Regions from separate parts of the Halomonas sp. 3F2F genome, predicted to be linked through region 2. Evidence: predicted binding sites of a transcription regulator. Region 2 holds the regulator's gene; each other region holds the start of a gene.
What was found. Region 2 encodes LexA, which represses DNA repair genes until DNA is damaged. Its sites were predicted from a motif close to TACTGTNTANNTANACAGTA; they were not measured.
Positions count from the first base shown of each region.

Region 1 (9,735 bases), on a different contig from region 2:
AGATGACTCAAGAAGACCACCACGACCATATGGTGTGTTTAGAAAGTGGTGAAATCATTGAGTTTGTCGATGAAATCATCGAGCGACGTCAGCAAGAGATCGCCGAAGAGCACGGCTATGAACTTGTGGACCATGCCCTGGTGCTTTACGTACGCCCCCGTGGGTCGGACGTAACCCGACAGGACAGCGGCCCCACAAATAAAAAATAGTCGCGCTAAATAAAACGCCCCTAGGGTGCGAGTGATGACTCATTCGCGCCCTAGGGGCGTTTTTTATAGTGTGTGGCGTTTGCTAGCGCGTTGTCGATTGAAAAAAGCGCTTAGTGCGGTGGCCGTTGGCTCGCGTGCAGCATTTCGCGGGCGTGGGCGAGTGTTTGGTCAGATAGCGTTACACCGCCCAACATGCGGGCGAGTTCGCTGATACGCCCCTGTTCGTCCAGCAGGGCCATATGGGTCAGCGTGCTATCTCGTTTGGCGCGTTTTTCAATATGCAGGTGCTGATGCGCCTGAGCGGCGACCTGAGGCAGGTGGGTGACAGTCATTACTTGACCGTTTTCGCCGAGCTTGCGCAGCAGTTGACCGACAATTTCGGCCGTCGCTCCCGAGATACCCACGTCCACTTCATCGAAGACCAAGCTGGGAATGGTGGAGTGGGAAGCGGCCACCACTTGAATGGCAAGGCTGATGCGCGATAATTCACCGCCCGAAGCCACTTTGGTTAGCGGCCTAGCGGGCTGGCCTGGGTTCGCGCTAATCAGGAATTGGACGTGGTCCAGGCCTTCCGGCGTAGGCGTTTCACGCGGGGTAACGTCCACGTCAAAGCGTGCTTTACCCATCGCCAAGAACCCTAGTTGTTGTTGCACTTCTTTGCCCAAGTGAACGGCGGTTTTTTGTCGCGCCTCGCTTAGTTGTTTGGCATCGCTGCGATAGCGCTCGCGGTATTCAGACACTTGGTTGCTTAACGACTCCAGGTCGTCGTCGCTGGCTTCTAGCAGTTCGACTTCCTGGCTGAGTCGGGCATGCAGTGCGCAAATCTCTTCCGGGGCAACGTGGTGTTTACGGGCAATACGGTGGACATCGCCAAGCCGTTCTTCTACCCAGGCTAGGCGCTCTGGGTCTAGTTCAGTTGTACTGGCAAGACGATTTAGCTCGCTGGAAGCTTCCTCTACTTGAATGCGCGCATCGCTAAGCATAGCCAAGGTATTGGCCAGTGTGCCTTTGTCACTGCCGGGTAACGCGCTTAAATGGGCATAGGCTTGATTTAACAGCGACAGAGCGCCACCTTCATCGCTCGCGCAGCAGTCGGCGGCAAACTGGGTTTCACGCAGCGTCTCTTCCGCATGGGCGAGGGTATGCTGCTCCTCTTCTAGCGTTTGCAGCTCACCCTCTGCCAGTCCCAGTTGATCTAATTCTTCTACTTGGTAGCGCAACAGCTGCCGCTTTGCCTCAACTTCACTGCCTTCTTCGCTGAGTTTTTTTAATCGCCGCCGGGCGCTGCGCCACTCGCGGAAGGTTTCAGCTAGTTGCTGGCTACGCTCACGTAGCCCGGCATAATCATCTAGCAGGGCGAGGTGGGTTTCTTCACGCATAAGCGCCTGATGAGCATGCTGTCCATGGATTTGAATCAGCTGCTCGCCCAGCGATTTTAGGTCGGCGATGGTGGCGGGGTGGCCATTGATCCACGCTTTGGAGCGACCGCTGGCGGTAACCACACGGCGCAGCAAGCACTCTTCAGCAGGCAGCTCGCGAGCAGTCAACCACTCTGTGGCAGCGGGTAGGTGTTGAATATCAAAACGCGCGGAAAGGTCGGTGCGCTCACGTCCATGGCGCACGCTGCCAGCGTCGGCACGCTCGCCCAAACATAGGCCAAGGGCGCCGAGTAAAATCGATTTGCCTGCCCCAGTTTCCCCGGTAATCGCCGTCATACCACGGGTTAGGTCGAGTTCAAGGCGGTCAACAATAGCGTAATCTTGGATTGCTAGCTGCGTGAGCATAAGGCCTCCTGAGGCGGTGCGGCACAGAAGCTGGATACTTATCCAATAATTGTTGTTTTATACAGTAGTCTATAACTCACTTCAATGCCCCTCTTGAGATGGCTTTTATGGCCCCCATATAGCGTCCATACGTGGTTAATACTCGTTACTTAACCGAGGTGGCCGTTAATGCCACCGCTGCATACTTTTCAGGAGCTAGGCATGGCAAAAGAACCGCAAACCCCATTAGATGATGAGCTGGCCCGCCAAGAGCAAGAGGCGGAAGTCACCGAGCAAGCGGCTGAAGAGCGCCTGGTCGAGGGTGAGCTGGAAGGGTTAATCGAGGACGACGCTGCGTTAGAGGACGGCGTGGGAAACCCGGAAGCCGATATGCTAGCCGCTCAGGTGGAAGAGCTTGAGCAGAGCTTGGCGGAAGCTAAAGACCAAGCGCTACGTGCCGCTGCTGAAGCTCAAAACGTGCGTCGCCGAGCTGAGCAAGAGGCTGAAAAAGCACGCAAGTTTGCTTTAGAAAAATTTGTTAAAGAGCTGTTGCCCGTTGTTGATAGCCTGGAAAAAGCCCTAGAGAGCATGGAAGACGGAGCCTCTGACGTACATCGTGAGGGCGTTTCCATGACCCTCAAAATGCAGTTAGGCGTATTGAATAAATTTGGCGTGGAAAGCGTTGAACCCCAGGGTGAACCCTTCGACCCCCAAGTTCACGAAGCGATGGCGATGGTGCCGAATCCCGAGCTTGAACCCAATACCGTCATGGATGTGATGCAGAAGGGTTATTTGCTTAACGGCCGCCTAGTTCGCCCCGCGATGGTGGTGGTTAGCCAAAAAGCCAATTAAGCATTGGCTGACGCAAAGCAAAAAAAGCCCCTTGAAATGCTGCAAGCGGCCCCCAAATAAAGGGCAACCCGCGGGAAAACCCGCAAACGCTTTAAATTTCAAAAAGCAGATTTTTGACATCAGCTTTCAAACATCAGTTTTGTAACAACCGAATTCGAGGTTTTTGCTATGGGACGCATTATTGGTATCGACCTGGGCACCACCAACTCTTGTGTGGCAGTGCTCGATGGTGACAGCGCTAAAGTCATTGAAAATGCCGAAGGCGGCCGCACTACGCCTTCCATTATTGCTTACACCGACGATGGTGAGACGCTGGTAGGCCAGGCGGCAAAACGTCAGGCCGTCACCAACCCTGAGAACACCCTTTACGCGATCAAGCGCCTGATTGGCCGTCGCTTCAAAGATGATGTCGTACAAAAAGACATCAAAATGGTGCCTTACAAAATCGCCGAAGCCGACAACGGTGATGCCTGGGTTGAAGTAAAAGGCAAAAAAATGGCGCCGCCGCAGGTAAGTGCGGAAGTGCTGAAGAAAATGAAGAAAACCGCCGAAGACTACCTCGGCGAAGCGGTAACTGAAGCGGTCATCACCGTACCGGCGTACTTTAACGACAGCCAGCGCCAGGCCACGAAAGATGCGGGCCGCATCGCCGGTCTTGATGTTAAACGCATCATTAACGAGCCGACCGCTGCTGCATTGGCCTACGGGATGGACAAATCCCGTGGTGATAAAACCATCGCGGTATATGACCTGGGTGGCGGTACTTTCGATATCTCTATTATCGAAGTGGCCGACGTTGACGGCGAAACTCAGTTTGAAGTGTTAGCCACCAACGGCGACACCTTCCTGGGCGGCGAAGACTTCGACTTGGCGCTGATCAACTACTTAGTTGACCAGTTCAAAGCGGACAGCGGTATGGATCTGTCTGGCGACAACCTCGCGATGCAGCGCCTGAAAGAAGCGGCTGAGAAGGCTAAAATTGAGCTTTCCAGTGCCCAGCAGACAGACGTTAACTTGCCGTACATCACCGCTGACAACACTGGCCCGAAACACCTTAACGTGAAGGTGACGCGTGCCAAGCTGGAGTCGTTGGTTGAAGATCTGGTACAGCGTTCGCTCGACCCGTGCAAAATGGCGCTGAAAGATGCTGGTTTGTCTGCATCTGAAATCGACGAAGTGATTCTGGTCGGTGGCCAGACGCGTATGCCGATGGTGCAGAAGAAAGCCGCTGATTTCTTCGGTAAAGAAGCGCGTAAAGACGTCAACCCAGATGAAGCGGTTGCTGTTGGTGCGGCGATTCAGGGCGGTGTTCTTGGCGGCGACGTAAAAGACGTACTGCTGCTCGACGTTACCCCGCTGACCCTGGGTATTGAAACCCTGGGTGGCGTAATGACGCCGCTGATCGACAAAAACACCACCATCCCCACGAAGAAGACGCAAACCTTCTCCACGGCGGATGACAACCAAACGGCAGTGACGATTCACGTCGTTCAGGGTGAGCGTAAGCAGGTCTCGCAGAATAAGTCGCTGGGTCGTTTTGATCTTGCCGACATTCCGCCAGCACCGCGTGGTGTGCCGCAGATTGAAGTGGCCTTCGACCTGGATGCCAACGGCATTCTAAACGTATCGGCCAAAGATAAGGCGACCAATAAAGAGCAGTCTATCGTCATTAAAGCGTCCAGCGGTCTCACGGATGAAGAGATCGAGCAAATGGTACGCGATGCGGAAGCTCACGCGGACGAAGACAAAAAGTTCGAAGCGCTGGTGCAGCTGCGTAACCAAGCAGATGGCATGATTCACGCCACTCGCAAAACCGTGCAGGAAGCCGGCGATAAAGCGACCGATGACGAGAAACAAGCCATCGAGACCGCGATCAGCGAGCTGGAAGAAGCAGTGAAGACTGACGATCAGGACAACATCCAGCAGAAGCTGGACGCGCTGGCCGAAGTGTCTGGTCAATTGGCGCAGAAAATGTACGCCGAGCAGGCGGAAGCTGCTCAGCAGGCGGACGGCGAAAGTGCTGAAAATGCCAGCACCAAGCCAGAGGATGACGTGGTTGACGCTGAGTACGAAGAAGTCAATGACGACAAAAAGAAACAGTAAATCACCTCTATCTGCTAAGGAATGCGGTAGCGCGGGAGACAACTCCCGCGTTGCTGTTTCCGAAGCAGACGCCTAATTAAGTGCGTAGCTAACCAGGAGGCGTAGGACCCATGTCCAAACGCGATTATTACGAAGTCCTGGGTGTCGAAAAAGGGGCTGATCAGAAAGAGATCAAAAAGGCCTACCGCCGCTTGGCGCAAAAATTCCACCCTGATCGAAACCCGGACGATAACACTGCAGCGGAAAAATTCCGTGAGGTGTCAGAAGCGTACGAAGTCTTAAGCGATGGCGAAAAGCGCGCGGCGTATGACCAGTTTGGTCACGCCGGTGTTGACGGCCAGGGCGGCGGCTTTGGCGGTGGTGGGTTCGGTGGTGGTGGCGCTGGCGACTTCAGCGACATCTTCGGTGATGTGTTTGGCGATATCTTTGGTGGCGGTGGTGGCCGTCGTCGTGGACCTAATGCCCCCGCGCGTGGCAGTGATCTGCGCTACAACTTAGAGCTGGATCTGGAAAACGCCGTTTCCGGCACAACCGTTGATATCCGCGTGCCACGCCATATCGAATGTGACCGCTGCGATGGTGAAGGTGCTGAGCCTGGCTCTAGCAAAGAAACCTGTCCCACGTGCCACGGCCACGGCCAAGTGCGTATGCAGCAAGGCTTCTTCGCGGTTCAGCAAACCTGCCCGACCTGTCACGGTAGTGGCCAGCACATTAAAGTGCCGTGCCACAAATGTAACGGTGAAGGCCGCGTACGGGAAACGCGCACACTGTCGGTGAAGATTCCGCCGGGAGTGGATACAGGTGATCGCATTCGCCTGAATGGTGAGGGTGAAAGTGGTGTTAACGGTGGCCCGCCCGGTGACCTGTATGTTCAGGTATCGATCAAGCCACACCACATCTTCCAGCGCGATGGCAAACACCTGCAGTGTGACGTGCCAATTAACTTTGTTGACGCTGCATTGGGTGGGGAGCTGGAAGTGCCCACGCTAGATGGCCGTGTGAAGCTGAAGATTCCACCGGAAACTCAAACCGGTAAGCTCTTCAGACTGCGCGGTAAAGGCGTGAAGCCGGTACGCGGCGGCGCACCTGGCGACCTGCTTTGCAAAGTGGTGCTGGAGACGCCGGTCAATCTCAATGACGAGCAGAAAGACCTGCTTCGTCAGTTGCAAGAGAGCTTTGACGGCAGCAATAGCCACAGCCATTCGCCGAAGAAAACTGGTTTCTTCGACAGTGTGAAGAAGTTTTTTGAAGAGATGAAGCCGTAACGGCGATTCACTTCACAGCACATCAGCGCCCCGGCACTTTCAAGTGTTGGGGCGTTTTTTTGTTAACTAGTTATTGCTAATTCATTGTGTTGCATAGTGTAAAATAGTGGGTCTGATGGGCTTATCGCTTAATCGCTAACCGATACCCTTTTAAAGCGTGGATTATTTGCACATAACTTATTAGCACATAAGGACGAGGGCAAATGCTAGCGGATGAAGAGTCTCGCCCTGGGTTGGGCATTGGGCTGCGAGTGCTTTCTGGCGTGCTGTTCACCGGCATGTTGGTGTGTATTAAAGCGGTGAGTGACGAGGTTCCGGTAGGGCAGTCGGTTTTTTTCCGCTCGCTATTTGCGCTGTTGCCGATTGTTGTGTTTTTGATGCTACGTCGCGAGTTTCCGCAGGGATTGGCGACGCGCCGTCCACTGGGGCACGCGTTGCGCTCGGGCCTTGGGGCAGCGGCAATGTTCGCATCGTTCGCGGCGGTGGCCTTGTTACCTGTCGCGGAAACTACGTTGTTAGCCCAGCTGACGCCCGTGTTTATGGCATTGGGTGGTGTCTTGCTGCTGGGGGAGCGCTTCTCGCTTTATCGGGCGGGCGCTATTGCGTTGGCGTTAGCTGGGGTGGCGGTGCTGGTACTGCCAGGGCTTGAGGCCAGTCGCGAGCAAGGGCAGCTGGCTGGCTATGCACTAGGCGCGCTGAGCGCGCTGTTAACCGCTGGAGCGCTGCTAACCGTACGGCGCATTTCACGTACCGAAACAGCCGGTTCCATTGCCTTCTACTTTATTCTGGTCTCTGCGCTAGCGGGGTTGGCAACACTGCCCTTGGGCTGGGCACCGCTTAAGGGTGACGTGGTGTGGTTGTTAGTGCTGTCTGGCTTGTTTGGCGGTTCGGCTCATATTGCGATGACGCTGGCGCTACGTTACGCCGAAGCGTCACGCCTAGCGCCTTTTGAATATATTGCGTTGGTGTGGCCTGTGTTAGCAGATTGGATGCTGTTTGGCCTGCCGGTTTCTAGCGGCTTTTTGCTGGCATTGCCGTTGCTACTTAGCGGGGTCGGGCTGGCCACACTAGAAGGCCGCCGGATTAAACGGCTTCTTCGACAATAAGCTGAGGGCGGCCCTTTGAGCATGGCTCAATACGCGCCGTCACTTTGTAAACTTGGCGCAGTAACTCAGGTGAGATTACCTCCTCGGTTGAACCGCAGGCGATTAAACGGCCGTTCTCTAACACCATGGCTGCATCAGTGAAGCGCAACGCATGCCCGAGGTCGTGAAGGGCAACCAGAATAAGCATGTTGCGCTCATCGGCAAGGCGCCGCAGTACGCTTAGCAGGTTGATTTGGCGGTTAAGGTCAAGCGCTGAGGTAGGCTCATCCAGCATTAAAATTTCAGGCTCTTGAACCAGCGCCTGGGCGGCACTCACCAATTGGCGCTGTCCGCCGCTCAGATCACCGATATCGCGTTCGCCAAGTGCGCTGATATTGAGCTCTTCAAGCGCTCGGTCGACCTGGGTAAGGTCTTCAGGCTGCACTTTTAGGCTGCGCCCTTGCATACGTGCCAGTAGCACTGATTCGTACACCGTTAGCACTGCTTTTGCCCCCGTATCTTGAGGCATATACGCCACTGGGCGTTCGGCACTGGTGCCACTGACAATCACCTCACCGTCCCCTTTTAGCAGGCCTAAAATACGGCGAAACAGGGTTGATTTACCTGCTGCGTTAGGGCCAAGCAGGGCGACAACCTGGCCGCCCTGAAAGCGCGGCGTTGTAATGTCCTGAATAATAGGACGGCGCCCGTAGCGAGCAGAAACGTGGTTAAGTTGTAGGGTTACCATGATGCCTTCTTATGGTTGAGTACCAAAAATAGGAAGAAGGGAATGCCCACGAGTGATGTGATAATGCCAATGGGAATAATGGTGCCTGGGATAATGATTTTGGAAATCACTGAGCCAACCGAAAGAATAAGCGCGCCGCATAAAGCAGAGCCGGGCAGGAAGAAGCGCTGATCCTCACCCAGCAGAATGCGCGCAATATGTGGCCCTACTAGGCCGATAAAACCAATAGTGCCGACAAAAGCGACGGCAATCGCTGCAAGCAGCGACACCAGCACTAAAACTTCTAAGCGTAGTGTGCGTGGGTTGACACCCATGCTTTCGGCCTTGGTATCCCCTAGGCGCATAGCGGTTAGTGCCCAGCCGTGGCGCGCCAGTAACGGCATAACGGCTGCCAGTACACCGAGTGCAATCCAAAACTTTGGCCAGGTTGCCTTGGTGAGACTGCCCATGGTCCAGAAGACAACAGCGGCGACAGCCTGTTGGCTGGCAAAAAACTGAATCAATGCCATTAATGAGTTAAAAATAAACACCATCGCAATGCCTAGCAGTACGATCGTTTCCACGGTGACGCCGCGCTTAAGGCTGAGTGCGTGAATTAAAAAAGCGGTCACCATTGCCATCAGGAACGCATTGATGGGGACAACATACTCAATGGCCGCAGGAATGATCGCAACGCCAAAAGCCAAGCCCAGGGCAGCGCCAAAGCTAGCGCCGGCCGAAATGCCTAACGTAAACGGGCTGGCTAGCGGGTTGCTTAGGATCGTTTGCATCTGAGCCCCGGCCACCGAGAGGCTGGCACCGACCACTAACGCCATCAGCGCCACGGGCATGCGAATTTCCCACAAAATGACACGTGCCTGCTGGCTAACAGACTCCGGGGTAAACAAAGCAGCAACGACTTCGCCAAGACTGTAGCGTGCAGGGCCGAGTGCAAGGTCAATACACAGGCTTAAGAACAGTGCTATGACCAGCGCCGCCAAGATCATTTGGCGACGAAATACCTGGGTGCGATAGAAGGCGCGCCCGTGGGACACGCTATTCATAGCAGTGCTGTCAGTCGCCATTTAAAGATATCCAATAACCGGGTGCATAATCGATAGGCAGAAAGCGATCGTGCAGCTCGCGCATTGTCGCTTCAGGGTCGAGATCGTCAAACAGTTCGGGGTGCAGCCATTTCGCCAATTGCTGAACAGCAACAAAATAGTAAGGACTGTTATAGAACTGATGCCAAATGGCGTGGAAATTTCCAGTGTCGACCGCTTCAATACCGGTCATGGCGGTGCGCTCGGTGAGTGCTTCGAGTTTCGCGCGAGCATGATCCATGTTTGCGCCTGGTCCTACTCCTACCCAAGCGCCTCCGGGAACGTAAGCATCCCAATTGCCGCCCGTGACAACGACGTGCTCGGGGTTAGCGGCAATAATTTGTTCAGGATTCAAATTGCCGAAGCTGTTAGGAATAATGCCTTCGGCAATGTTGTTGCCGCCAGCCAGGGTGACATACTCGCCAAAGTTACCAGGGCCAAAGCTCATGCAGCATTCATCTGAATACCCGCCTGCCCGGTCAATAAATACGCTCGGGCGCTCTGGGTTGGCGTCCTCAATAACATCAGTAACCCGCGCCATCTGCTCTTCAGCAAAGGCGATGAATTCCTCGGCAGCGGCTTCATCTCCCATCAGCTGGCCAATAATCCGCATCGAGGGAATGGTATG
Region 1 is NZ_JABUZE010000052.1:53,824-63,558, reverse strand. Features, by position in the region: gene fur (ferric iron uptake transcriptional regulator) at 1-209, shown strand, start outside; gene recN (DNA repair protein RecN) at 320-1,993, opposite strand; gene grpE (nucleotide exchange factor GrpE) at 2,195-2,824, shown strand; gene dnaK (molecular chaperone DnaK) at 2,993-4,927, shown strand; gene dnaJ (molecular chaperone DnaJ) at 5,038-6,192, shown strand; gene INT21_RS06395 (DMT family transporter) at 6,396-7,298, shown strand; gene INT21_RS06390 (ABC transporter ATP-binding protein) at 7,276-8,025, opposite strand; gene INT21_RS06385 (FecCD family ABC transporter permease) at 8,019-9,089, opposite strand; gene INT21_RS06380 (ABC transporter substrate-binding protein) at 9,079-9,735, opposite strand, start outside.
Region 1: the regulator LexA is predicted to act here: its motif matches at 2,041-2,060, upstream of recN (DNA repair protein RecN).

Region 2 (9,735 bases):
ATACTCAAAAGCGTAGGCGTGTGGTGTTGATGGTGTCGCGGGAGTCTCACTGCCTGGTTGATCTGCTTTATCGTTGGCAGGCTGGGGAGCTTGATTGCGATATTGTCGGGGTTATTTCAAACCATGAGGATATGCGATCACTCACTGAGTGGTATGGCATTCCTTACCATCATGTGCCCGTAGATCCTGATAACAAGCAGGTTGCTTTCGAGCAGGTGCAAGCTCAGATTGATAGCGCAAGGGCTGACTGCATTGTGCTGGCACGTTACATGCAGATTTTGCCACCTTCGCTCTGCTCGCGTTACGCGGGACGGGTGATTAACATCCACCACAGTTTCTTACCCTCTTTTGCCGGTGCTAAGCCCTACCATCAAGCTTACCAGCGTGGCGTTAAGCTAATCGGTGCTACCTGTCACTATGTCACCGAAGAGCTGGATGCTGGGCCGATTATTGAACAAGATATTCATCGGGTAAGTCATTGCCACACGCCAACGGATCTCGTGCGCTTTGGGCGCGATGTCGAAAAAGCGGTATTGGCGCGTGGTTTACGATGGCATTTAGAAGACCGAGTATTAATCCATGGCAATAAGACCGTGGTGTTCAGCTAAGCATGCTGTTTAGATACGCAGTGTTTTTAGTCAATTCAAGTTTACAGCTGGCTTGTCGTTAACTGAACGGGTAGATAGGGGCATCCATGTCTTTCGCGCAAAGTGTTTTAGCTCCCTGGGCATTGTTGCTGACGTGGTTGGTATCGTTGAGCGTGCTTGCGTGGATGATATGGCTGCGCCCTTGGCGAGTGCTGATAGGCGATGTGGCTCTTCAGCATCGGTGGTTAGCCGCGACGCTCGCTGTGGTGTTGATGTGGCAACTGCGTGCTCAGGCAGTCGATTGGTTAACCCTGCACTTAGTCTTCACTGTCTTAATGACGTTGCTATTCAAAATGCCTCTCGCATTAATCAGCAATGTGCTGATTAATGTTGCAATGTCAGCTATAGGTCGCAACGAATGGGTGTTACTAGGCGCTAATGTATTGGTAACCGGCATTGTACCTGCGGTCATTACTGGTCTGGTATGGCGATGGGTAGACCGGCGCCTGCCGGATAACTTGATGATCTTTTTATTCGTATGCGGCTTTTTTGGCGCAGCGCTGGCAACACTGGCAGGAGGGTTGTCGGCGGTCTTGCTAATCATGGTGGCGGGTACTGACTCTGAAGCTGTGTACTTAGCCCAAGAGTATGCGCGCTTCTTACCCCTGTTAATGCCCTCCGAGGCTTTTATCACAGGGATGTTACTCAGTATTTTATTGGTGTATCACCCGAGTTGGGTAGCTACGTTTAATGATCGTCGCTATATAGACTCTCAGTAACATTGCGATAGCCGGTGAGTATCTCTATCGAGTGCCTCACCGGCATTTACACTTACTCGCTTATCCCAGTGCTTGGCCGTTACCGCCACGTATGACACCAACTCCCACCCCTTCAATATCCAACTGCTGCGTACGTAGGTCAATTTCTATGGGCGCAAAGTCGCTGTTTTCAGCAATCAGTGTCACCGTATGGCCCTGTCGTTTAAAGCGTTTTACAGTGACTTCATCTTCTAGCCTTGCCACCACAATCTGGCCATCACGAACCCGGTCGGTGCGATGCACGGCAAGAAGGTCGCCTTCCAGTATGCCAACATCCTTCATTGACAAGCCTCGCACCCGAAGAAGGTAATCCGCTTTGGGGGTAAAGTATTCAGCGGGGAGTGGGCAATAACGATCAATGTGTTCCGCTGCTAGAATCGGGCTTCCTGCGGCCACTTCGCCAATGACTGGTAAGCCATTCGGTAGTGGTTCTACGTTGGCGGCAGGCGCTGTTGCCGAGACATCACCGATATCCTGTGGTTCCTGATTAGGCAGTCGAATCCCCCGCGAGGTGTTACGGATAATGCGGATGGCACCTTTGCGCTCAAGCGCTCGTAAATGCTCTTCAGCAGCGTTAGGAGAACGAAAGCCTAGCGCTTTGGCAATTTCTGCGCGGGTCGGCGGATAGCCGAATTCAGACATCGTTTTAACAATAAAATCAAAAACATGCTGTTGACGAGCAGTAAGAGGACGCGACATAACAAACTCCAAAAAATTGAACAAGACAGTGGCTACATGTCGGCTTAAACAGTATGTGGTTAAGTATACAGTATGTTGCTCTGTCCAGTACATGCTAGAGCGTTTCGCTATGGCATGGCAGTCATTATGCGAATGGTGCCAGGAATGGAGATAGGAGCGACGAGTCTGAGAGGCTATGGCAGTGGCAAACCCGATAGCGTCTGATAGCTGGTGTTTGAATGGCTGCCTAGGCTGCATTTTAGCATCGGGGAAAAAGCTAAAGATAAGTGATTGAGCCAAATAGCGTTATGGCATAGTATTTAACGATGTTTTAAACACTCGTTTTCTGGAGGGCGCTATGGCGCAATCTGATACGGTAACACGTATCCTCGATACCGCTGAGGTGCTGTTTGCCGAGCGTGGTTTTGCCGAAACATCGCTACGCAATATCACCAGTAAAGCGCGGGTTAATTTGGCGGCTGTCAATTACCACTTTGGTTCCAAAAAGGCGCTTATCCAAGCGGTGTTTGCGCGCTATTTAGACCCCTTCTCGCAACGTTTTCACACGGCGCTTGATGAGCTGGAAGCGCAGTACAACGGTGATGTGATTCCGCTTGAAGTGCTGTTGGAAACAATGGCAAGCACGGTGTTGGCAGTGCCAGCTGAGCGCAATAGCCTGAAGGTGTTTATGCGTCTGCTAGGGTTGGCGTATAGTCAGGCACAAGGGCATTTACGCCGTTATATCCAACAGCAGTACGGAGACGTGTTTACCCGCTTTACTGAGCTGGTGCGCCAGGCAACGCCAGATTTACCTGATGCTGAGCGTTTTTGGCGACTGCATTTCATGCTGGGTACCGTGATTTTTACGCTGTCGGGTTTAGATGCGCTGCGAGACATTGCCGCGAAAGACTATAATGAGCAAGTGACCGTCAGGGATTTGGTAAGACGTTTACGCCCTGTCGTGGTTGCTGCCATGAATGCTCCGCTACCGCCTGCTGCTGATGAAGGACATTATGCGAACGCCCACGCTAGCTGAACTACCCCCGCAGAATGGTGGTTGGATAGAAATCAATATCAAACACCAGCAGCTATGCTGGTGGCAAGGGCGCACGCTGCAGTACACGTGCGCTGTGTCCACCGGTGAGAAAGGCGTAGGGCAGCAGGAAGGCAGTGGTCAAACCCCCCTGGGATGGCATTATATCCGCGCATCGATAGGTGGCGGTTTAGCTGATAATGCTGTTTTTCGGGGGCGGCGGTGGACTGGGGAGGTGTTTACGTCGGCGCTTGCGGCGGAATTCCCTCATCGTGATTGGATCTTAACGCGCATTATGTGGCTCTGTGGTTTAGAGAGAGGAGTGAACCGAGGCGGGGATGTCGACACTCAGCGTCGTTTTATCTATCTTCATGGCACGCCACCTGATCAACCGATGGGCGTGGCCGCTTCACATGGGTGTATTCGGCTGCGCAATGATGATCTGGTGTATCTTTTTGAGCATGTGCCGCCGGGCACACCTGTTTGGCTTCATAATGGCTAAGCGTAGGCAACTTATTATTGATTTTTTGACACGAGAGATTGATCAACTAAAATTGACGGCCCTTTTGTTGGATCCATCACAATGACTCAATCTTTAGGCCCGGTCATGCTTGACCTCGAAGGGCCGCGATTAACCAAAGCTGAAAAACATCTTTTGATGGACCCTGCTGTGGGCGGTGTCATTTTATTCGCTAGAAATGTCGAGAATGCTTACCAGGTTAGAAAGCTTTGCAGTGATATTCGTCGTGTTCGCGGCGAGCTGTTACTTGGTATTGATCAAGAAGGCGGTCGCGTTCAGCGAATTAAAGAAGGCGTTACTCGCATGCCAGCCATGGCACGCATTGGTGATCAATTCGCTGAGGATTCGGCATCCGGTCTTGCACTAGCAAAAGACGCGGGTTGGTTGCTGGGCATGGAAATGGCTGCTTGCGGTCTGGATATCAGCTTTGCGCCTGTTTTAGATGTCGAAAGTGGCATCTCTAGTGTTATCGGTGATCGCAGCTTCAGCACCGACCCTGCACACGTCGCTGCGCTGGGTCAGTGTTTTATCAACGGTTTGCATGAAGCGGGTATGGCGGCGGTAGGTAAGCATTTTCCTGGCCATGGTGGCGTTGCCGCTGACTCCCATGTGGCGTTACCTGTGGATGACCGTCCGCTGGCGCTTATTAAACAGCGCGATCTTGTTCCGTTTAGCCAGCTTGCTACTCAGCTTGATGGTGTTATGCCTGCCCATGTTATTTATAGTGCGTTTGACTCACGTCCTGCTGGCTTCTCACCTAGTTGGTTGGGAATGTTAAGAGAGTCCCTGGGGTTTAAAGGTTGTATCTTTTCAGATGATTTAAGCATGGCGGGTGCTCATGAAGCGGGTGACCCGAAGGAGCGCGCCAGGGCTGCCCTTGCCGCAGGATGCGATATGCTATTGGTCTGTAATGACCGCTCTGCAGCGTTAGACGTTGTTGAAGCATGCCAAGGATTACACAGTAAACGACCAATCAAGCTACGCTATGGACGAGCCCGTCCAGACGTGGATGCGCTAACGGCACTTGGCCGCTGGCGTCGTACCCATGCCAAATTAGAAGCGTTGGCGAATTAACCCCATCTTTTCTTAAGTTATTTTCGTTTTTAAGTCACTGACTAGTTAACCCCTTCTTGGAGTAACCCGATGTCCAAACTGGATAAAGAGGCGCTTGAGTCGCTTGACTCAATGCGTGAGTTGATGGATAACGCTGACTGCTTGATTTCTCAACAACAAGTTGAGCGTGCACTGGATCGAATGGCTGAGGAAATTAGTAAAGATCTAGGGGATAAGTTACCGGTTTTTTACTGCGTTATGAATGGCGGCTTGATCACAACAGGGCACCTGCTAACCCGATTAGGTTTCCCTCTAGAAGTCGATTATCTGCATGCCACCCGCTATCGCAATGAGTTGCGTGGTGGCGAACTTTTTTGGCGTGTTTCTCCAGAAATTCCCATGGCAGGGCGCCACGTCGTCATCGTCGATGACATTCTTGATGAGGGCTCTACGTTAGCCGCTATTCTTGCCTACTGCGAGGAAGCCCAAGCGGCGAGCGTTACAACGGCCGTACTGGTGGATAAGCAGCATGATCGTAAAGCGGTACCTGGCTTAAAAGCCGATTACTGTAGCCTAGAGGTTGCAGATCGTTACGTGTTCGGCTTTGGCATGGATTACAAAGGCTACTGGCGTAATGCCCCTGGAATATTTGCTCCCAAGGGCATGTAATGCTCTGGCCTAGCGGGGCGAGAAGCGCCTAGCTAGGCCTGTCTCTGCAATCATTCGGGTTGATATCTCTTCTACTGAAAAGCGTGTCGTATCGATAAACGGGATGTGCATCGAGCGATATAACGACTCAGCCTGTTCAACTTCTTGCAAGCACTGATCCATTGAACTGTAGCGACTGTTGGGACGGCGCTCGTTGCGTATTGCTGCTAGCCTGCGAGCATCAATTGTCAGACCAAACAGCTTGTGTCTATGGGGGGCGAGTGCCTTGGGTAGTTTTAAACTGCCATCTTCATCCAAGTCATCTTCGGTTAATGGGTAGTTAGCTGCTCGAATACCAAATTGAAGCGCTAGATAAAGTGAGGTGGGTGTTTTGCCGCAACGTGAAACGCCAACCAGAATAATGTCGGCTTTATCGTATTGGTGCGTTCGTGCGCCATCATCATTATCTAGCGCAAAATGGACGGAATGGATGCGATCCATGTAGACATCATCGCTACCAATCGAGTGCGTTCTGCCGACGCTGTAAGAGGAGTGCGTTTCTAACTCTTGCTCTAGGGGTTCTAAAAAGGTAGAGAAGATATCCACCTTGAAGCCTGAGGCCTGTCGAATGACGTTACGGATATCCTGATCCACAATGGTATCAATGATAATCGGCCGATGGCCGTCACGGACGGCGGTAGAGTCGATTATCTCCGCTAAAGCTCGAGCCTTTTCCAGCGTATCAATGTAGGGCTTTGTCAGCATGTTAATTTCAACATCACTAAATTGAGCTAACAGGCTACGCCCAAGGCTTTCTGCCGTAATGCCAGTACCATCAGAAATAAAAAAGGCTGTTCGCTTCATCACTAAATCCGTCAATAAATAAAATTGCTATTGTGGGGTGGGGCGTGGGTTAGCACAATCGTTGCCAAGCCATTCACTTTTTGCAGTTCGTTTTAACGCTTATTTAATAAAAATTACCTCATTAAGACTACATAAAAAGCCCTTTATTGCACTTTGTTGTAAAAATCCTCCACTCCGTTCGCTATTAGACCAATGGCGAATGCGGCGGGGCGATGCTAGTGTGACATGGTCAATTAGAGTCGGCCTGTCAGGTCGCAAAGCAGTCTAAAAGCGAGGGGGTTGCGTGGAAGAGTACATTCTATGGTTTGATCAGTTAGGTATGGCAGACGTCGAACGTGTGGGTGGTAAAAACGCTTCGCTTGGCGAAATGATCTCGAACTTATCAGGTGTGGGCGTGACAGTGCCGGGTGGATTTGCCACGACGGCCCATGCCTATCGTGAGTTTCTCTCTCACGAAGGGTTAAATGACCGCATCAACGCCACCCTTGCTCGCCTGGATGTCGATGACGTTAAGGCGTTGGCAGAGGCTGGTAAGACTATCCGCCAGTGGATTATTGATACGCCACTTCCCCCTGCATTTGAACATGCTTTACGCGGTGCCTATGAGCAGCTTCAGGCTAAGCATCCCAGTTTGAAAGTTGCCGTACGCAGCTCCGCCACGGCAGAAGATCTGCCTGATGCGTCTTTTGCTGGTCAGCAGGAAACGTTCCTTAATATTGAAGGTTTTGACAATATTAAACAGGCGGTGCACGAAGTGTTTGCATCGCTATTTAATGACCGCGCGATCTCTTACCGCGTACACCGCGGCTACGCCCATGAGAATGTGGCGCTGTCTGCGGGTGTGCAGAAGATGGTGCGTTCTGAGACAGGTGCTTCCGGGGTTATGTTTACGCTGGATACCGAGTCTGGTTACCGCGACGCAGTGTTTGTTACTGCTTCCTGGGGGCTTGGCGAAACCGTCGTCCAGGGGGCTGTCAATCCTGATGAATTTTATGTGCACAAGCCCACGCTTGAGGCTGGCCGTCCCGCAGTGCTACGCCGGACGCTAGGCTCTAAACTGATCAAAATGATCTATGGGCAAGATGCCAGCGCTGGTAAATCGGTTGAAACTGTTGATGTGCCTCTGAACGATCGTGGTCGGTTCTGTATTAACGATGAGCAGATCATGGATCTTGCACGGCAAGCCATGACCATTGAAAAACATTACCAGCGTCCGATGGATATCGAGTGGGCACTGGATGGTGATGATGGTCAGCTTTACATCGTTCAAGCGCGTCCTGAAACCGTTGTTTCACAACAGGAAGGAGGAAAGTTAGAACGCTTCCACCTGCGTGAAAAAGGACGCACGCTGATTACAGGCCGGGCGATTGGTCAGCGGATTGGGCGTGGCACGGTAAAAACAGTGCTTAGCCCAGAAGAAATGGACAAGGTCCAAGAGGGTGACATCCTGGTGACAGACATGACCGACCCGGATTGGGAGCCGATCATGAAGCGTGCATCAGCGATTGTTACTAATCGCGGTGGACGAACCTGTCACGCGGCCATCATTGCCCGGGAACTGGGTATACCAGCGGTGGTCGGTTGCGGAGATGCAACCACTCAGCTTAAAGAGGGTATTGATGTCACGGTGTCCTGTGCCGAAGGTGACACTGGCCACGTATATGAAGGGCTTCTGGCATTTGACTGCAAGGTCTCAAGTGTCGATGCGATGCCTGAGATTCCCTTCAAGATTATGATGAATGTGGGTAACCCGGACCGTGCATTTGGCTTTGCTGGCTTACCCCACGCTGGGGTTGGTCTTGCTAGGCTGGAGTTCATCATTAACCGTATGATCGGTGTTCACCCCAAAGCGCTGTTGGATTACGACACGCTGCCTGCTGATCTTCAGCAGGTCATCGATTTGCGTACTGCCGGTTACGATGATCCTGTTAGTTTCTATGTTGATAAGCTGGTCGAAGGCATCTCAACCCTGGCCGCTGCTTTCCATCCTCAGCGAGTGATCGTAAGGCTCTCTGATTTTAAATCAAATGAGTACGAAAACCTCATTGGTGGCAAGCTTTATGAGCCCGGTGAAGAGAATCCAATGCTTGGCTTCAGAGGGGCCTCGCGTTATATCTCGGATGCCTTTAGGCCCTGTTTTGAGCTTGAGTGCCGAGCGCTGAAGCGGGTTCGTGAAGAAATGGGCTTTGATAACGTTGAAATCATGGTGCCCTTTGTTCGCACAACCGATGAAGCGCGCGAGGTCGTAGAGTTGTTAGCGGCTAATGGCTTGCCGCGGGGCGGTGAGTCTAATCCTGATGGCTTAAAAGTTATCATGATGTGTGAGTTACCGGCTAACGCACTACTGGCTGATGAGTTCCTCGAGTACTTTGATGGGTTCTCGATTGGTTCTAACGATTTGACCCAGCTGACGCTTGGCCTTGATCGGGACTCGGGTATCGTTGCGCATCTGTTTGATGAGCGAAATCCAGCGGTGAAAAAGCTGCTAGCAATGGCTATCAAGGCATGTAAAGCACAAGGCAAATATGTTGGCATTTGTGGTCAAGGCCCTTCTGATCATCCGGATTTGGCCAAGTGGTTAATGGAACAGGGAATTGATTCTGTCTCCTTAAACCCAGATGCGGTGCTTGAAACCTGGTTTATGCTGGCGGGTGAAACCATCGAATAATACTGTCAGCTCGCAGGACTGGCTCGCAACACCAGTGAGTGGCATAGTGGGTTGAGTTGCTCATCTTCGCCCGGCCATTGGCCGGGCGACTTGGAATCATAAAGAGATTTTTGCTATTGGCGTAGCCAGTTGCGCAGTTTTACCAGCATTAGGCCGCCGTCGCTCAGCGCACGGCGGTCTTCTATTAGCTCGCTCAAACGGTCTGGATAGTCAGTGATTATCGCATCAACCCCAAGATCAATCAGTGCCGACATGCGCGTTCGGTCATTCACTGTCCAGGCATGTATTTCGTAGTTATAAAGCGCCGCCAATCGAATTTCTTGTTGTGTGATACGGTTATGACGCAGGCCTAAAGCATCGAATTGGCGTCGATCCAGTGTGCCAGCCAAGATCAGTTGGGCGAGTAAGGTAATGCGTAATTCGGGGGCTTGCTGTTTTAAATAAGTCACCATACTGGGTGACATGGTCGCCATGCGCATTTCCAGGAATACATTTGGAAACCCGCAGTTCGCGTTCGCATTGAGCGCGTTATCCTGGGTTGCCCAGCAGCGATAGCGAATGTCACTTTCTGCCTCAAGGGTTGCTAATACGGCGCGAGCGAGTCTCTCTTCGTCGCCAGGCGAGGGCTTCATGTCAATCATTAAGCCTGCGCGTCCTCGCACTAGCGCCAAAGCATCATCCAAACCAGCAATCCTTTCGTCTTGAAAGGCATCGCCAAACCAGCTGCCGACATCAACTTTGCTCAACTCTGCTCTAGTGAGTGAATCAAATTCTCGCCGATCGCCTGTTAGCCGGGCCAAGCTGCGATCATGGTAAAGAAGCACCTGGTTGTCAGCACTCAGGCGAACATCCAGTTCTACAGCATT
Region 2 is NZ_JABUZE010000029.1:27,630-37,364, reverse strand. Features, by position in the region: gene purU (formyltetrahydrofolate deformylase) at 1-608, shown strand, start outside; gene INT21_RS02835 (energy-coupling factor ABC transporter permease) at 695-1,366, shown strand; gene lexA (transcriptional repressor LexA) at 1,427-2,104, opposite strand; gene INT21_RS02825 (TetR/AcrR family transcriptional regulator) at 2,442-3,119, shown strand; gene INT21_RS02820 (L,D-transpeptidase) at 3,097-3,618, shown strand; gene nagZ (beta-N-acetylhexosaminidase) at 3,700-4,710, shown strand; gene INT21_RS02810 (hypoxanthine-guanine phosphoribosyltransferase) at 4,780-5,358, shown strand; gene ppsR (posphoenolpyruvate synthetase regulatory kinase/phosphorylase PpsR) at 5,368-6,201, opposite strand; gene ppsA (phosphoenolpyruvate synthase) at 6,485-8,869, shown strand; gene INT21_RS02795 (glycerophosphodiester phosphodiesterase family protein) at 8,983-9,735, opposite strand, start outside.

Region 3 (9,735 bases), on a different contig from region 2:
TCCTTAACCATCTTCCTAGAGTGTAGCAGCGTTACGCCAAGCGCACCGTGCTGTTATTGTTGTTCTAAACGTGGCGTGTCAACGCTAACATCTCCATTTTGTCCACGATGACGTAGCCAATGATCTAGCAGTGTGATTGCCATCATCGCCTCAGCGATAGGCGTCGCACGGATACCGACACAAGGGTCATGGCGGCCTTTCGTTATTACCTCAACTGGCTGACCATGTATATCAATTGATCGCCCAGGCGTGGTAATACTTGACGTTGGCTTCAACGCTAATCGAGCGACGATCGGTTGGCCACTGGAGATTCCGCCCAACACCCCGCCCGCGTGATTAGAAAGAAACCCTTCAGGCGTCATCTCGTCACGGTGCTCGCTGCCACGCTGGGCAATGCAACCAAATCCGGCCCCGATTTCTATCCCTTTTACCGCATTGATGCTCATCAAACCATGCGCCAGATCAGCATCTAAACGGTCGAAGACCGGCTCGCCTAATCCGACCGGCACACCGTCGGCAATCACGGTAATTTCAGCGCCTACGGAATCTTGATCCCGACGCAGCTGATCCATATAGGCTTCAAGTTCGGCCACTTTGTCCGGGTCAGGGCAGAAAAAGGCATTTTCGCCTACCGCGTCCCAGGTTTTGAATTCGATTTTAATGGGCCCCAACTGACTCATATAACCGCGAATCTGAATTCCTTGCGCGGCCAGTACCTGCTTGGCAATAGCGCCAGCAGCAACACGCATGGCTGTTTCTCGCGCGCTAGAACGACCGCCGCCCCGGTAATCGCGATGGCCATACTTATGATGGTAAGTGTAGTCAGCGTGGGCGGGGCGGAATTGATCTTTGATTTTAGAGTAGTCTTTGGAGCGCTGATCGGTGTTCTCGATCAATAAACCAATCGACGTCCCCGTGGTTTTGCCTTCAAACACGCCAGAAAGAATCCGCACCTGATCCGGCTCTTTACGCTGAGTGGTGTGTCGAGAGCTACCTGGGCGGCGGCGATCTAGATCAAGCTGCAAGTCTGCTTCACTGATCGGTATGCCAGGCGGGCAACCGTCAACAATAGCGCCTAAAGCAGGGCCGTGGCTCTCACCAAACGTGGTAACGGTAAATAGCTTGCCAAAGGTATTGCCAGACATGGGCGTTAGTTCCTCACGCAAAAGACGCCGCATGGGCGTCGAGTTCAGCGGCGCTCAAGGCAAAAACACCCTGGCCGCCACGCTCGAATTCAAGCCAGATAAAGGGCACTTCAGGGAAAGCAGCCTCCACATGGCGGTCGGAATTGCCAACTTCAACAATCAGCCAGCCCTCGTCGGTTAAGTGCTGGCGTGCTTCACGCAAAATGCGTCGCACGATATCCAGCCCGTCGTTACCAGCGCCTAACGCCAGAGCAGGCTCATGGCGGAACTCGGCAGGCATGGTGGCCAGATCACGCGCATCAACATAAGGAGGGTTAGACACGATTAGGTCAAAACGCTGCCCTTCCAGGCCATCAAACACATCGGATTCGACAGCCCGCACGCGATCACCAACGTCGTGACGCGTAATGTTTTGACGAGCAACTGCTAAGGCATCCTGACTAATATCCGCCAATGCCACCTCGCAGGTAGGCAACACCAATGCAGTGGCAATGCCGATACAGCCAGAACCGGTACATAGGTCCAATACTCGGGCAGGCGGCTCTTCCGGGAACCATGCAGCAAAGCCGTCTTCAATCAGCTCGGCAATGGGCGAGCGCGGAATTAACACGCGTTCGTCAACGCTGAACGGGAATCCTGCAAAAAAAGCTTCGCCCAGTAAGTAAGGCAGCGGGCGGCGAGTCGTTACCCGCTCTCGCGCTAACCGGATAATGCGTTCGCGCTCTATTGGCAGCAAGCGGGCATCCAGCACAGCTGGGTCGACGTTCCATGGCAGATGCAGTGCGCCTAAGCAAAGCGCAACGGCTTCGTCCCAGGGCGATTCCGTGCCATGCCCATAGTGCAGCCCCGCCAGATAAAACTCGCTGGACACCCAGCGTAAGTAATCGCGCAGTGTAAAAAGCTCGCTCACCAATGCCGATTCCGGCAACGAAAGCATTGAGTGGGAGGTCTCATCATTGAGATGCGTAGTCACAGCGGCTCCTGGCGTGTAAAAAGTTCATGGAAGGATTGTACCTTTGACGCCGTCTGGTTCACAGCGCGTGGTTCACGGTGAACGGTTCACAGCTATGGTTTACAGGAACGGTTCACAGCAACGACAAGCTCGCTATACTGTGCGCTTCTCAATTATGCTTATTTGTTAACACTTCATTTCTCTATTTGAGCCGACCATGACGCGACACCTGCCCAATGACGACGATATCAGTGTCTTTCGCCAAGCGCTGCAGGCAGCAGGCGTGCGCCGTATTGCCAGTAATCAAGCTGATCCCGGCAAGCCTAAGCGCAACGACGAAGCTGCCCAGCAAGCACGTCGACAAGCGGCGGTAGAGAGCAACACGCTGCAAACCAGCGGTCGCACGACCGACGGTCGAGTAGAGGCGGTACGCCCCTCAGAGTATCTGGAATTCAGCGTGCCCGACCTGCCCTGGCGCACCTTAAGCCAGTTAAAACGTGGCCAAACCGCGTGGCAAGCGGGGTTGGATTTACACGGTTATACCCTAGAAGAAGCGAGGATTGAGCTTGAAAGTTTTTTGCGCGACGCCGCTGCACAAGGCATGCGCTGTGTTCTAGTCGTGCATGGTAAGGCCTGGGGCACCACCTCTGACTTTCCGGTGCTTAAAAGCCATACCAATGCGTGGTTAAGAGAGTGGCCCGGCGTCTTGGCGTTCTGTTCCGCCACCGATATCGATGGCGGTACAGGCGCGGTGTATATTCTGCTGCGCAAGCGCGGGCAGTAGGCGGCTATGTCACTCGGTCGCATCCGAAGCAATGCTAGGCATGCGGCGCTCTAACGCTTCATCAGCAAGATGCCGACCCAGCCGAATTAATTCGTTGGCCCGGTGAAACTCGTAAGTGCTGCAAACAGTTTTGGGAATTTCGATCAATACATCCGGCGGATAGCCTGCGATTTTATACTTCGCCAGCGCCGCCTGGGTGATATCAAACGACTCTAGAATCATATCGAGCTTACCCCACTCACGCCGACCACGCAGGTCAACGGTTTCATCAACGTCGCTCTCTTCACCATTACTGCCCCCCAGCCCATCCCACAGGCGGCGCGTGGTGGCACGCACATCGTCCATCCAACCGCCAATATTAGCATCACGGTCGCGCTCTAACGCGGTGCGGCTGTCGCTTGTATCTTCGCGGGGTAACAACTCCTCTAAGGTGATCGGTTGTGGGCTGTGCGCCGTCACGTTAACCGCCACGACAAAATCCGCTTCGTGGGTGGCTAATATCGGCATTATCGGCAGTGGGTTCAGCAAGCCGCCATCAACGAGTACCTGGCCACCCACATGTACTGGGGTAATGACACCCGGCACGGCAATAGAGGCACGGATTGCCTGGAGTAAAGGGCCATTTTGAAACCACACTTCACGTTGACGAATCAGATCTGTCGCGACGGTCGTCACCGGGATAGGCAGGTCTTCAATCAATCTATCACCGACCAGCTCTTCAAGTTTGCTCATGACCTTATTCGCTCGCATGGCGCCCATTGGGCTCCAGGTCACATCGACCAGCTTGAGCACGTCTAAATAGTCCAGGTTACACACCCACTCCCGGTATTCAGGCAGCTTTCCAGCGGCATAAATACCAGCAATTAGCGCGCCCATAGAGCAACCCGCAATCGAAATTATCTCGAAGCCGCGTGCTTCCAATGCTTCAATAACACCGATATGGGCGTACCCCCTGGCCCCTCCGCTCCCTAATACCAGCGCAACCTTATTACCGCCATTCAAGCAGCTGCTTGCCACAGGTGTTTTAACAACATGCGCTACTTTTTTCTTCATCGTCATCTTCCTAACGCGAGCAATCAGGTACCCGCTACGCTTGCTGACTGATTGTGCTGGCCACGTGATGAACCGCCTGGGGCTCAAGATGCAGATGATGGCCACCCGCTAGTACATGGCGCGTTAACTGTGGTACTGCTTGGCGCGCTTTTTCTGCCCAGTCCCGCTCGCCTAAAATACCTCGTTCCCCTTCTATCAATAGCACCGGGGCTTGAATCTCCGCCAGTAGCGCCAACACTTGCTGGGGCGTAAAGCGCACCAAGGAAGGCTTTAACAAACGGCTATCCGTGCGCATTTGCACATGCCCATCGGCAGTGGCCTGGGTGTTGCGCTCGACAAGTGGCGTGGCGGTGATGCTGTCCAGCGGCGTGACACCTCCGGCTACCCGCGCTGCAACTGCACTCTCAACATCGGGATAACGAGGAGGACGGGAAAGCGGCCGCCGATAGGCCACTAGCCCTTTGCGTAGTTGGCTGGCAGTCTCTTCGGCAGGTGTGTTTAGCGCTCCTAAGCCATCTAACAGAATTAGCTTATCTACCCGCTCAGGCAGCGCTGCCGAGACTAGGCAAGCCACGGCTGCCCCCATCGAGTGAGCAAGTAGCGTCGCCTTTTCGATCTCTAATGACTCCATGGTATCCAGCACGTCCTGGGTATAGTCCCATAGTGCATAGTCGCTTCCTGCAGGCGCATGAGCCGAATGCCCGTGACCGCGGAAGTCGATCGCCACAATGCGAATATCCAGTGCTTTCACCAATAGCGGCGCCAGCCGACTGAAGCTCGCCGCGTTGTCTAGCCAACCATGCAGTGCCACCCAAGTAGGCGCAGTGCTACGCCCCCAGCTAAGCGCCGCCAGCCGACCATTCGCCAGGGAAAGCGGCTGCGCAGCGGTACCGACGTGGGTCGATTCATTCATAAGCAGGATCTCTTAAAAGCCGGATAACCAAGCAATGTCATATACGTCAGATGACGCTCTAAGGCGTAAACGTTACCATGCTAAGCGCAGCGCATCTGCCGCTTTTATGCGGATAACGCTTGCGTGCTGCAACTACTGCGAAATGCTCTTAACGATGATGACCAACAGGAAAATGACTATGAAACCACGTCGTGACACCCGTGCTCGCAACCTTGTGTTCTTGATTACTGTGATAAGTGCGTTGGTGGTTGGTCTGTGGCTTGCTCGCTAAGCCAATTGCACCCACTAAGCCAGTAGCTCCCAGCCCCCCAGCGTTGAGCGTCGCTTGCAATTTCTCTTCCACGAATAAATACTGTATATAAACACACTATTTATTCATGAGGATGCCGACGATGCCGTCCCAACCCGCCGTTTTAAAAACAGCCACGTTGGCAACAAGTACGTTTACAACGAGTACATTTCCAACAACGATGGTTGCGACAGCCCTGCCGTTAACCTCTCAGCCGTTGCCATTTCCAACGTTATACGGCCGCGCTGGGTTTAGCGGCTTCCCTTCACCTGCTCAAGATTACGAACCACGCACGTTAGATCTCAATGAGCGACTGATTAAACATCCCAACCACACGTTTTACCTCACCGCCGCGGGCGACAGCATGGAAGGCTGGGGGATATTCGAAGGTGATTTGCTGGTGGTAGATCGCAGCATACCGCCCCGCTTAGGGCATATCCTGGTCGCCATGTTTGAAGAGGAAGTACTGATAAAGCGTTATGCGCTCTATCAAGGCACGCCACACCTCTGCTCGGCACATCCCCACTATCCACCGCTGCCGTTAGCAGAGACAAACTGTCAGCTATGGGGGGTGGTGCGCGCTGTGGTGCATGAGTATTTGCCATGATTGGCCTTGTTGATGCCAATAATTTTTATGTTGCCTGCGAGCGTGTTTTTAACCCCACGCTTGAAGGCAAACCCGTGGGCGTGATGTCGAATAACGATGGCTGTGTGATCGCCCGTTCGGCCGAAATGAAAGCCTTGGAAATCCCCATGGGCACTCCCTCTTTCCAGCTGGAAGGTTTGCGCCGACGGGGAGAGATTCACTTACTGTCATCAAACTACGAGCTGTATGGCGACATGTCCGCACGACTCACCCAGCTACTGCGGGATGCCTGTCCAGACGTCGCGCCTTACTCTATTGATGAAATGTTTATCTACCTGGATGGCTTCAGCGACACTCAATGCCAAGTGCTCGGGGAAGTTGTCCGCCGCCGTGTTCGCCGCTATTTAGGGCTACCTGTATGCGTAGGGCTGGCACCTACCCATACGCTAGCCAAGCTCGCTAACCACGTTGCCAAACAGCAGCCTCACTACCAAGGCGTCTGCCTACTCACTGCCAACAGCCCGACCACTACGGCGCTGCTTAAACAGCTGCCGGTGAATGACGTATGGGGCGTCGGCAGACGCCTAGCAGAACGGCTTGCGGTGAGTGGTATTCGCACGGCGTGGCAGTTGCGGGAGTGCGACCCAAAGCAACTTCGCAAACGATTTTCAGTGGTGCTTGCGCGTACAGCGCTAGAGCTACGTGGCACCTCATGCTTGGCAATGAACGCATTAGAAGAGCCGCGTCAGCGTATTATGACGTCACGCTCTTTTGGCCACGCAACCGGCGTAAAAGCGGAATTGCACGCAGCGCTGCGCCGCCATGCTCAGCGCAGTGCCGAAAAACTGCGCCAGCAGAAAAGCCTTACTCGCGCCGTATTGCTATTTCTAAACACCAACCGCCATCGTAAAGACCAGCCTCAGCTTTCACCTAGCGCGATGATTCCCCTGGCATCGCCAAGTGACGATACCCGCATCATTTTAGAAGCCGTCCGCGAAGGGTTGGAACAGATGTATCGGCCGGGTTTTCAGTTTATGAAAGCCGGTGTCATGCTATTGGACTTAGTCGATGCACAGCAGTATCAGCTTTCGCTGTTGCAGCCTTCACATAAAGCGCACCCGCACTTGATGAACGCCGTTGACGCCATTAATCAGCGCATGGGGCAAGGCACGATTCGCTTTGGAATGACAGAGGCGGAAGCACCGTGGCAGTTGCGCTGTGCGCACCGCTCTAACCGTTACACCACCTGCTGGGACGAACTCATGGAGGCAGGCACTCACCCTGGCGCCATTGCAGCTGCCAGGGTGAAGCGTGAACAACAGCGGCTAGCGCGAGCGCAGCGCTTGGCGCAGCCGCGGGCTTAGGGTCTCCCCCACTGCGACCATGACCAGCAAAACCGCTAGCAGCCACGGCCAATGCACCGCGAACGAAACTTGGTAAAGCCCCAAGGCATCAGCAAAGATAACCAAAATACCCAACGGACTAACGTAGCGCACCATGGTCAGCCATAGCGCATAAGGCAACGGCGCAAGGCCCAGTTCGTCGCGGAAGGTTTCGCTTTTCAGCACAAAACCTGCCAGCACGACCGTACCCAATCCCCCTAGCGGCATCATCCAGCGCGAGGTCAGGTAATCAAGCCAGTCGAAAAAGGTTTTACCCGCCAGTGTCCAATCAGCGCCCAGGTTAAACGATAGCATCGCCAGCGTGCTGATCAGCCATAGCACGATGCCCGTCGCCCAAGAGGCAGATTTGCGGGTCATGCCTTTGTTATCGCATAACCACGACACCGTGGCTTCCACCATCGAAATAGACGAGGTCAGCGCCGCCATCGAGAGCATCAAGAAAAACAGAATGCCAAATAGCGTGCCCATTGGCATCGCCTGGAAGGCCAGCGGCAAGCTCATAAAGATAAGCCCCGGCCCTTCACCAGGATTCATACCGTTAGCAAAAATGACCGGGAAGATCGCCAACCCCGCCATTAGTGCAACGACGGTATCAGCAATGGCCACGCTTACCGTGGTACGCCCAATCGAAGCTCCTTTGGGCAAGTAGCTACCGTAGGTAAGAATCGCACCGGATGCCAACGACAACGTGAAAAAGGCGTGGCCCAACGCCGCCAGCATGCCTTCACTAGAGAGGCTGCCTGCGTTGAACGAGAACAAGAAGCTCACTGCCTCGCCAAACCCACCGGAAAACACCCCGAAGATGATCAGTAGAATGAGCATGAGCACCAGCCCAGGCATCATCCAACTGACATTTTTCTCGATACCTTCCTGAACGCCTTTGCCCACAATCACCATGGTCAGCACTGCCACCAGGGTGCTCCAACCGCCCAGAATGAACGGGTTGGCATTATTGGCTCCAAAGACCGCCGCCATGTCATCAACGCTACTGCCTGCGAGGCCACCGGTGAGCATTTTCCATAAATAGGAGAACGACCAACCTGCGACCACGACATAAAACGACAGAATCATAAAGCCGCAAAGCATCGCCATCCAACCAATCAGCGACCAGGCAGAAGAGCGGCCAGACTCATTGACAACGCGCCGTATCGCATCAATCGGGCTGCCGCGCCCACGCCGACCAAAGGCAATTTCGGTCATCATCACTGGAACGCCAACGGCTAAAATGCACGCCAGATACACCAGCACAAAGGCCCCACCACCATACTCCCCGGTGATATAGGGGAATTTCCAAATATTGCCCAGCCCCACCGCCGAACCGGTGGCTGCCAGCATAAAGCCCCAGCGGCCCAGCCACTGAGTGCGAGGTTGCCCAGAAGACGCCATGACCTTCCACCTTGTCAGAAAAAAGCGCCTATCCTAGAGGATTTTATAACCAAAGCCCAAAATTCTTGTCTCTCTAGGCGAACCAGCCATGCGCATCTGAAGCAAGAATCTGGCAGACTAGTGAGCGATGAACACCACCCAACGGAGAGTGCTTAACATGAGCGACAGCGCCAAACCCTGGACGCAACCCATGCCCGACGCGCAGTTCAACATCATGCGCGATATTCTTGCTGCCCCCAGCCCGGTAGGCCTGGAAGGCGCCATGACCTACGGCGTACTGAAGCCCTACTTTGAAAGCTTCGCGCCCAGCGGCTGGCATCTGCATCAGTTTAAAGGCAATGCTGGCGTGGTGCTGGACACCCATCCTGGCCGCGATGACATGTTCAAAGTGATGATCATCGGCCATGCAGACAAAATCCGCATGCAGGTTCGCTCGATTGGCGAAGACGGCAAGATCTGGATCAACACTGACTCCTTCTTGCCGACTGTGCTTATCGGCCATGAAGTGAAGCTATTCAGCGAAGATCCTGACGCTCCCGGCAGCTATCGCTGCATCCAAGGCGGTACAGTAGAAGCCTTGGGCGCTATTCACTTTTCTGATCCTGCACAGCGCGATGGCAGCAAAGGTATCAAAAAAGAGCAGATCTACCTGGACCTGCAAATCCATGGCGAAAATAAAAAGCAGCAAGTGCTGAATTTAGGCGTTCGCCCAGGTGACTCCATTATTTTCGACCGCCCCATTCGCCCTGGTTTTAGCCCGAACACCTTCTACGGCGCTTACCTGGATAATGGCTTGGGCTGCTTTGTTACCGCAGAAGTAGCGAAGTTAATCGCAGAAGCCGGCGGCACCGAAAACGTACGCGTGCTGTTTGCCATTGCCAGCTACGAAGAAATTGGCCGTTTCGGCAGCCGCGTATTGGCTGGCGAACTAAAGCCAGACGCACTGATTGGCGTAGACGTTAACCACGACTACATAGCTGCTCCTGGTATTGGCGACAAGCGCATGCAGCCGCTGGAAATGGGCAAAGGCTTCACGATGTCCGTAGGCTCGATTGCCAGCGAACAGCTCAACCGCATTATCGCCAGCGCCGCCAAAGAGCAGGATATTCCCCTGCAGCGGGACATCGTTGGCGTGGATACGGGTACTGACGGCATGGCAGGCGTGCTGGCCTCTATTGATAGCGCAGCTACCTCAATAGGCTTCCCGATTCGCAACATGCACAC
Region 3 is NZ_JABUZE010000134.1:10,620-20,354, reverse strand. Features, by position in the region: gene aroC (chorismate synthase) at 54-1,145, opposite strand; gene prmB (50S ribosomal protein L3 N(5)-glutamine methyltransferase) at 1,159-2,118, opposite strand; gene INT21_RS14495 (Smr/MutS family protein) at 2,315-2,881, shown strand; gene INT21_RS14490 (patatin-like phospholipase family protein) at 2,891-3,934, opposite strand; gene INT21_RS14485 (alpha/beta fold hydrolase) at 3,969-4,847, opposite strand; gene INT21_RS14480 (LexA family protein) at 5,318-5,743, shown strand; gene INT21_RS14475 (Y-family DNA polymerase) at 5,740-7,086, shown strand; gene INT21_RS14470 (sodium-dependent transporter) at 7,048-8,511, opposite strand; gene INT21_RS14465 (M20/M25/M40 family metallo-hydrolase) at 8,669-9,735, shown strand, end outside.
Region 3: the regulator LexA is predicted to act here: its motif matches at 5,198-5,217, upstream of INT21_RS14480 (LexA family protein).